DNA from 2 places in the Pseudomonas bambusae genome. Region 1 is predicted to be linked to the other one. Evidence: predicted binding sites of a transcription regulator. Region 1 holds the regulator's gene; the other holds the start of a gene.

Region 1 (4,743 bases):
AGCGCGTGGCATTGCTCAGCGGATGGCGGCGGCGCGTTTCAGAGAAGCGCTTGAGCAGTGTGGACTCTTCAGCGTCGAGGAACAGCACGTCGCACTGAATGTGGCGAGCGCGGACCTCTTCGAGCATTCGCGGAAAACGGGTCAGGTGGCTGGGCACGTTCCGGGCGTCGATAGAGACCGCTAACAACGGCTCAGCGAGTTCGGTATTGATCAGTGCGCGCTCGGCAAGCTCGGGGAGCAGGCCTGCCGGCAGGTTATCGACGCAGTAGAAACCGCTGTCTTCGAGAACATCGAGGGCCGTGCTCTTGCCGGAGCCGGAGCGACCGCTGACGATGATCATGCGCATGATCAGTGACCGTTCTGGACGTTGAGCACGACGTTGTAAAGCTCTTCGCTGCTCTTGGCACCACGCAGGCTGGCGCGCACGTCAGCGCGGTCAAGCATGCTGGCGATCTGACGCAGCAGTTCGAGGTGGGCGTCGGTGGCCGCTTCCGGGACGAGCAGCACGAACAGCAGATCCACAGGCGCGCCGTCGATGGCGTCGAAGTCCACCGGGCGTTCCAGGTGCAGCACCGCGCTCACAGGCGCCGTGCAGCCTTTCAGGCGGCAATGGGGGATCGCGATGCCGTTACCAAACCCGGTGGAGCCGAGTTTTTCACGGGCGATAAGGCTTTCGTAGACGGTTTGCCAGTCGAATTCGGGCACTTGTTGCCCGATCAGTTTGGCAATCTCTTCGAGAACGGCTTTTTTACTGCCGCCTGGCACGTTCACGAGGGAACGGCCAGGGGTCAGGATATTTTCAAGTCGGATCATGGATGGGGAGTGTCAGCGAGCTGCCGCACCTTTGAGGATGCTTTGCTGCTTTTCCTTATGCTTGAGCAATTGTCTGTCGAGCTTGTCAGTGAGCAGGTCGATCGCCGCGTACATGTCATCATGTTCGGCATTGGCAACGACCTCTCCACCGTGGATATGCAGGGTGGCCTCGATCTTCTGTTTGAGCTTCTCGACGGCCATCGTCACCTGCACGTTCGTAATCTTGTCAAAATGCCCTTCGAGCTTTTTCAGCTTCAGCTCGATGTATTCGCGCAGGGGCTTGGTCACTTCCAGTTGGTGTCCACTGATGTTGACTTGCATACAGCTTCTCCTTCGTTGCCAGTGCATTAAGAGGCAGGCTTGGTTGCCTGCCACTGGAACGCTGTGGCTTGTGACCTCTACATCAGTCGCTTGCGTTCGCTGGACGGCGCGATTCCTAAGGACTCGCGGTACTTGGCGACTGTGCGACGGGCCACTTGAATGCCTTGTGCCTCCAGTAAACCAGCGATCTTGCTGTCACTCAACGGCTTTTTCTGATTTTCCGCAGCAACCAGTTTTTTGATGATTGCGCGAATGGCAGTGGACGAGCATTCGCCGCCTTCGGAGGTGCTGACGTGGCTGGAAAAGAAATACTTCAGTTCGTAAATACCACGGGGTGTATGCATGAATTTCTGCGTGGTGACGCGTGAAATCGTCGATTCGTGCATGCCCACCGCCTCGGCGATGTCGTGCAGCACCAACGGCTTCATCGCCTCATCGCCATACTCCAGAAAGCCCCGCTGATGCTCGACGATTTGGGTCGCCACTTTCATCAGGGTTTCGTTACGGCTTTGCAGGCTTTTGATGAACCAGCGGGCTTCTTGCAACTGGTTGCGCATGAAGGTGTTGTCGGCGCTTGTGTCGGCGCGGCGCACGAAACCGGCGTATTGCGGATTCACCCGAAGGCGGGGAACGGCTTCCTGATTGAGTTCGACCAGCCAGCGCTCATTGTGCTTGCGCACGATGACATCTGGCACTACGTATTCGGCTTCGGTGGATTCGATCTGCGAGCCAGGGCGTGGGTTGAGGCTCTGGACCAGTTCGATGACCTGGCGCAGATCATCTTCCTTGATCTTCATGCGCCGCATCAGCTGCGCGTAGTCACGGCTGCCAAGCAGGTCGATGTAGTCGCTGACCAGTCGCTGGGCTTCGGCGAGCCATTTGGTCTTGGCCGGAAGCTGGCGCAGTTGCAGCAACAAGCACTCGCTAAGCGTGCGGGCGCCGACGCCAGCCGGCTCGAATTGCTGGATGCGGTGCAGCACGGCTTCGATTTCGTCCAGCTCGATGTCGAGTTCCGGGTCGAAGGCGTCCAGCAGCTCTTCCAGGGATTCGTCGAGGTAACCCTGATTGTTGATGCAGTCAATCAGCGTGACGGCGATCAAACGATCGGTATCCGACATCGGTGCCAGGTTCAGTTGCCAAAGCAGATGGCTTTGCAAGCTCTCGCCCGCCGACGTGCGCGTGGTGAAATCCCACTCGTCATCGTCATTGCTGGGCAGGCTGCTGGCGCTCGTCTGGTAGACATCCTCCCAGGCCGTATCGACGGGCAGTTCGTTGGGAATACGCTCGCTTTCGCTCCATTCGCCGTCTTCGAGATTGTCGACGGTGGGCGCGGATTCCTGGTAGGTCGGTTCCTGTACGTCAGGGTTGGGCTTTTGCTCGATATTGTCGGCCATGGGGTCGGCATTATCGAAATCGTCGCCTTCTTCCTGGCGCTCCAGCATCGGATTGGACTCCAGTGCCTCCTGAATTTCCTGTTGGAGATCCAGCGTCGACAGTTGGAGTAAGCGGATGGCCTGTTGCAGCTGCGGTGTCATCGTCAGCTGCTGGCCCATTCTCAAGACTAGCGAAGGTTTCATGGCAGGGGCTTAACACCTTATTCGCCGGCGCACATGGGCGCCATCCACTACTAGGGGCGCCGAGGCGCCAACTTAAGCAAATTATATGCCTGAACCCGGAGTGTTTGCCTAGGGTGTAATGACAATTTATGCGAGGTTGGCGATGAGGCGCATGCTGCGTTCGCCGACCAACCCCTTGCCATTGCGTGGTTTACAGGCGGAACTCGTGACCGAGATACACTTCCTTGACCAACTGGTTGGCCAGGATGGTTTCGGAATCGCCTTCTGCAATCAGTTGCCCATCGTTGACGATGTAAGCCGTTTCGCAGATGTCGAGTGTCTCACGGACGTTGTGGTCGGTGATCAGAACGCCGATACCCTTCGCCTTGAGATGGTAGATGATCTGCTTGATATCGCCCACGGAGATGGGGTCGACGCCCGCGAAGGGTTCGTCCAGCAGAATGAATTTCGGCGACGTCGCCAGTGCGCGTGCGATTTCCACTCGGCGGCGTTCGCCACCGGACAGGCTCATCCCGAGGTTGTCGCGGATGTGTGTGATATGGAATTCCTGCAGCAAGCTTTCCAGCTCTTTGCGGCGTCCTGCGCGATCGAGCTCCTTGCGGGTCTCGAGGATCGCCATGATGTTGTCCGACACCGACAGCTTGCGGAAGATCGACGCTTCCTGCGGCAGATAGCCGATACCGGCGCGAGCACGGCCATGCATCGGCTGGTGGCTCACGTCCTGGTCGTCGATCAGCACGCGGCCCTGATCGGCCTGAACCAGGCCGACGATCATGTAGAAGCACGTTGTCTTGCCTGCGCCGTTAGGGCCCAGGAGACCGACGATCTGGCCGCTGTCGATGGACAGGCTGACGTCACGTACGACTTGGCGGCTTTTGTAAGCCTTGGCCAAGTGTTGGGCTTTCAGCGTTGCCATTAAGGGGCCTTCTGCTGGTCGGTTTTCTTTTTCGGCTGGATCACCATGTCGACGCGAGGACGCGCTTCGGTCACCTTACTGCCGGTGGCGCGGCCAGCGCTGGCAAGTTTTCTCACCGTGTCATAGACGATCTTCTCGCCCTGAGTCACGTTGTTGTCCTTGTCGACTACCTTGGCCTTGTCGATCAATACGATGCGGTTTTGCGGCGCATGGTACTGGATCGTCACGCCCCAGCCCTGCACGGGTTTCGGGTCGCCGGCGGTCTGCAGTTGCTCGAAATACGCAAGGTTGCCGACAGAGGTCACGACATCGATATCACCAGCAGGGGTGCGAGTCATGGTCACCTTGTTGCCGGTAACCTTCATCGAACCCTGGGTGATGATCACGTTACCGGTGTAGGTGGCGATGCCTTGCTTGTCGTCCAGTTGGGCGTCATCGGCTTGAACACGGATGGGCTGATCCTGATCGTTCGGCAGAGCCCAGGCGCTCACGCTTCCCAGTGCTGCGCCCAGGCCAAGCAAAATAGGGAGGGTTTTAAGGAGCCTCATACTGTCCTCTTGCGTTCGATAGCAGGTGTATCCTGCTTTCTTTTAGATAGGCTTTCATACCCGTACCGGTGCTCACACCGTTGAAACCGTCGATTCTAACGGGTTGCGCGGTTTCCGCATATTGCTTCTGAGGGAAGACAGTCATGCGGGTGCTGGTGATGATCGTGGTGCGGTTCTTTTCGTCCGTGCGGTTGATGCGAACCTTGTCGATCAGCTCGACATGATCGCCTCCTGGCGACACTTCGGCGCGCACGCTCTGCACGTGCCAGGGAAACTCCGATCCGCGAAACATCTGCAAAACCGGGGTCGTCATCAGGGTTACGTCGGTGGCCTTGAGGTGCTCGACCTTGTCGGCGGTCATGTCATATTGCATTGACCCATCCGGCAGGTACTGGATGCTGTGCGCGTTCATCGCGTAATAATCGATGGCGTTCTCATCCACGGCCGCTTTGGGTTGATCCATGAAGCTTTCCGGGCTGATGTTCCAATAGCCGGCCGCTGCAAGCAGTACCGCCAGCACACCGAAGATCAGGAACGTACGAATTCTTTTGCTCAGCATAAATGCACT
Region 2 (4,743 bases), 2.1 Mb from region 1:
TCGAAGACATGCGCGAAGCCGTACGCCTGACAGCGGGTCGCGCAAAGCTTGAAGCCAGCGGCGGGATCACGGACGCGACCTTGCGCACGATTGCGGAAACGGGTGTGGATTACATCTCCATCGGGACGTTGACGAAGGATATAAAGGCGGTGGATCTGTCAATGCGCTTGAGCATTTGACTGAAGCGATAACGTCGCCATCGGGCGTCGCCCCTCCGGCGCCCTGCATGCCCAAAGCATCATGTTCAAGACGAACGGCCCGCTGCACGGCAGAAAATGCGAACTGCCGCACCTTTTCTCAGTTGAAAAACGCACTTCTCTCGCTAGAATCGCGAATTATTCAAATTTGTAACAAATTCTAATAATCGGATTGTCACTCAGGGAAGGAGATTTTCTATGAAAACAAGAATGCTGTGCGCGCTGGCCATCACCCTCATCTCCGGTTGCGCCTCCATGGGCGGCGAAGACAAGTTCAGCGCGAGTTACGTTCAGAGCCACCTCATTCCGCATAAAACCACACAGGCCCAAGTTCAGGCCATCTACGGCGTGCCCGACAGCCAGACCACTTATTCAGATGGCAGCTACCACTGGAGTTACAACAAAACCGGTAATCTGAGCGCCGCTTCGAACCTGGTCGGCTACATTCCTGGCGCAGGTGCCGTCGGCAGCGCACTGGGCATGGCCAACTCCGCCAACCAAGCCTCCAACGCAGCGTCAACCGCCGCTGGCAAGGTAAATGGCAACGTCGAGAACCACGGGGATAGCCTGCGGATCAACTTCGGTAAGGACAAGATTGTGAGCTACTGGGGGCTTTGAGGGCGAAGTTGTGGGTAGTCAGGCCTGCATAACACGCAACGGCTTCACCGTCTTATCAACAGAAAGCCCGGCATAGAAAGCCGGGCTTTTACATTTTGATGAGCTCAAACCTTTTCGATGCTGAGAACCGCCACGCGACCCGGAAAGCCGTTCCGTCACTCGCCAGCTCCGCGTGATGCAAAATGGCAGGCCACCATTTGACGAGGTTCTGCGCTTTGCTCCAGTAGGGCTCCTGCCCCCATTGCTTGGCCAAACAAAAAATCGGGAGACCACACTCACGAAAGGCTCTGCGTTCAGCGTCACCCTTGGTGAACTTGTCCTGCGACACCACCGACCACTTTCCTTCAGAGCTCAAGGTCGAGATCCATGAGACATCGCTTGAGCGCTGGTCAAACTTGTCTCGAAGCGCAATGACACTGTGTCCGTCGGCCTTGCAAAGCTCATGAAGAGCCCTTGCCAATGAGGGAGGCAAGTTATTGTCGATCAGAAAATTCAAGCGGCAATCCTGCTCTCAAAACTGACCGCAGCTCCCACTGCTGCGATAGGAATTTCGAAAATTGACGCGACACGCTTTTCATCTCGACCTTCGGCGAGATACGCGTGATAAATCGTCGAAGTGTCTACACCAGTGGATGCCAGAACAGGTTTGCCAAAATTGCGACTCGGATCAAGCACCACCGCCTTGCTTCGCTTTACTGGATACCAACGCAGGGCCCTTCCCTCTCCCGTGTAGTCGATCCCCTCATAAAGCGAAGGACCAATGACCTGTCGAAACGCGTATTGACGCTTGGCAAGATCCAGAATTGCCTCATCGCCAGTCTGGTCGAAGACCGTGGCAAAAATGCTTCTGCCGTCCGTTTGAAACTGCTTACAGGTGAAGGGATACGCCTGATTGAAGAGCTCCCGCGCCTGAGTCGATGCAGCACGAATGGTCTGGAGGCTGACACCATGCTTGCGGAAAGCATGCACAAACCGGATTTCCAGCAGGTCGTGAAAACCGAGCAGCTTTTCTTCGCTGCGTCCAAGCTCAGGGAGCCAAAGCCCCGGATACTCAACCCCCTCCGATTTGTAGCCGAACATCCAGCGTCGGATGTCTTTTGACGGAATGCCGGTGTAGAGGGCCGCTTCAGCGGGGGTGTAGACCCCGACACCGATCAGAGAGCTGGGTGATGCGTCTGCGTTCATTCACCCTCCTCGATTCGGGCTGGCTGGAAAAAACCATTTTGGATGTGAGGAGCGCATTGTCAACGTATTGGAGGAGAAGCGCTGTAGGACGCGTCTCTTTGCAGCCAGGCAAATCCCGACAATCCAGGTATGACGCTGCTGACAGCGTGGGCGGGGTTGGGTAGGAGGCGGACACCTCGCATGAAAAAGCCCGGTCACAAGGACCGGGCTTTGGGTGTTGCTGGTGCCGAAAATAGGAATCGAACCTACGACCTTCGCGTTACGAGTGCGCTGCTCTACCGACTGAGCTATTTCGGCGGTGACCCTAAAGCTACCAGTAGAAATGAGACTCTTCAATTCAGCTGACATCCACCAAAGAAGTGACAATCCGCGTCACTTTGAACCTATTTGAGCACCTTGTATCGATTGCTGACCGGGCTAATACTCACCGCTAGGCTTCATAACTGATGGCATGCCGCTTGCTTCACTGCCATTGAGAGTCAATTTTATAACTCCAACCAGAAGGAAGCGTCCAATGAAGTCGGTACAGAAGGGTTTTACACTCATTGAATTGATGATCGTCGTGGCGATCATTGGCATCTTGGCGGCGGTGGCCATCCCTGCGTATCAGGACTACATCGCCCGCGCGCAGATGACTGAGGCCATGAACTTGGCAAGCGGTTTGAAAACTAACGTAACCTCAGTATTTGGCCAGAGCGGCACATGCCCAGCCAACGCTACGGCAAGCGACGGTATCTCTGCAGAAGCTGACATCAACGGCAATTATGTTGCCAAGGTCACTACTGGCGGCACCGCTGCAGCGAGTGGTGGTTGCACCATCGTGGCAACGATGAAAACCACTGGAGTATCTACCGGCATTTCTGGCAAGACATTGCAACTCAAGCTTTCGAATGCCGATAAAGGCTCTAACGTTTGGACATGCACATCCAATGCAGACCAGAAGTATCTGCCTAAGGCCTGCACCAGCGGCACTTGAATGGTATAGCTGATCCGTTGAATAAACGTTCCGGAGGTGGCGTGGGCGTCGGTACACGCCACCTCCAGCCTTTAAACCTCAGCTAAATGCACCGTCGCTCTCGTGGTGGAACTCGCCTTCTCATTTTCCAGCGTTGGCATCGTAGCCTGACTGCGCTATAAACCACTCAACCTAGGTGCTTGGTGGTTTTATGACTGATGTTGTCCTCACCGGCTTGGCCAAGCAATTGGTTGTTGCCGAACTCCTTACCGAAAACGCTGCACAGCAGGCCTACCAACAGGCGCGCCGCGATAAAACCTCTCTCGTGAGCTACCTAGTCCAGAACAAGCTAGTTAACAGCCTTGTTTTGGCAGAAATGGCCTCTGAACAGTTCGGCCTTCCTTTCCTTGACCTAAGTACGCTAGACAAAGACACCCAACCGAGAGGGCTGGTGAGCGAAAAACTCATCCGTCAACACAATGCCTTACCTCTCTGGCGTCGAGGCAACAAGCTTTTCGTGGGTGTCTCCGATCCTACAAATCATCAGGCAATCACCGATATCCAGTTCAGCACTGGCCTGAATACCGAAGCGATTTTGGTCGAAGATAACAAGCTGACGAGCGCTATCGAAAAACTTTTCGATACGCACGCCGGGCTTGGCGAAATGGCAGATGTGGATCTAAGCCTTGAAGTAGAGAGTACTGATGATGTCAAAGAAACCACATTAGGTGAGGTTGATGCGGAAGACGCACCCGTTGTTCGTTTCGTTAACAAGATGTTGATGGATGCCATCCGCCTTGGCTCTTCTGACTTACATTTCGAACCTTATGAAAAAATCTTCCGAGTTCGTCTACGTACGGATGGAATTCTTCACGAGGTCGCGAAACCTCCAACACAATTGGCCGGCAGGATCGCTGCGCGGTTAAAAGTAATGGCGGGGCTCGATATCTCTGAGCGCCGAAGACCGCAAGACGGCCGTATCAAGCTGCGAATCTCAAAAAATCGCGCGATAGATTTTCGTATCAACACGCTTCCCACATTGTGGGGGGAAAAAATTGTAATGCGGATACTGGATCCGACCAGTGCCCAGATGGGCATCGATGCATTGGGCTATGAACCGGATCAAAAAACCCTTTATCTTGAGGCACTGAGCAAACCTCAAGGCATGATACTAGTGACCGGCCCTACCGGTTCGGGAAAGACCGTCTCGTTATATACAGGTTTAAATATCCTCAACACCCCAGACATCAACATTTCCACGGCTGAAGACCCAGTCGAGATTAACCTTGAAGGGATTAACCAAGTCAATGTAAATCCCCGACAGGGGATGGATTTCTCGCAGGCTCTTCGCGCATTTCTCCGCCAAGATCCTGACGTAATTATGGTCGGAGAGATTCGTGATTTGGAGACCGCTGAGATTGCGATAAAGGCATCCCAAACGGGCCATATGGTCCTGTCGACTCTTCATACCAACAGCGCGGCAGAAACGCTGACCCGTTTGCATCATATGGGGGTGGCTGCTTTTAATATTGCAACTGCGATAAATTTGATCATTGCACAGCGCTTGGCGCGAAAGCTTTGTCCTCACTGCAAAAAAGAAATCGACATTCCACGAGAAACATTGATTGCAGAAGGTTTCCCTCCAGACAAGATTGGCAGTTTCAAGCTTTACTCTCCTGTAGGGTGCGAGCACTGCAACGCAGGTTATAAAGGAAGAGTAGGGATCTACGAGGTGGTTAAAAGTACCCCGGCGCTGGAACGCATAATTATGGAGGAAGGCAACGCCTT

Evidence for each region. Region 1 encodes sigma-54, which starts transcription at its own class of promoters, with help from an activator protein. Its sites were predicted from a motif close to ANTGGCATNNANNTTGCTNT; they were not measured.
Region 2: AAEO81_RS26810 (pilin) is a predicted target of sigma-54. The motif match lies at 2,446-2,465, and genes of this name have one in related genera.

The regions. Positions count from the first base shown of each region.
Region 1 covers NZ_CP151650.1:1,323,601-1,328,343, forward strand. The annotation lists gene rapZ (RNase adapter RapZ) at 1-346, opposite strand, end outside; gene ptsN (PTS IIA-like nitrogen regulatory protein PtsN) at 349-813, opposite strand; gene raiA (ribosome-associated translation inhibitor RaiA) at 826-1,134, opposite strand; gene AAEO81_RS05990 (RNA polymerase factor sigma-54) at 1,212-2,711, opposite strand; gene lptB (LPS export ABC transporter ATP-binding protein) at 2,902-3,627, opposite strand; gene lptA (lipopolysaccharide transport periplasmic protein LptA) at 3,627-4,175, opposite strand; gene lptC (LPS export ABC transporter periplasmic protein LptC) at 4,162-4,734, opposite strand.
Region 2 covers NZ_CP151650.1:5,948,171-5,952,913, forward strand. The annotation lists gene nadC (carboxylating nicotinate-nucleotide diphosphorylase) at 1-179, shown strand, start outside; gene AAEO81_RS26790 (hypothetical protein) at 396-815, shown strand; gene AAEO81_RS26795 (hypothetical protein) at 904-1,311, opposite strand; gene AAEO81_RS26800 (DUF433 domain-containing protein) at 1,308-1,895, opposite strand; tRNA gene AAEO81_RS26805 (tRNA-Thr) at 2,222-2,297, opposite strand; gene AAEO81_RS26810 (pilin) at 2,515-2,976, shown strand; gene pilB (type IV-A pilus assembly ATPase PilB) at 3,167-4,743, shown strand, end outside.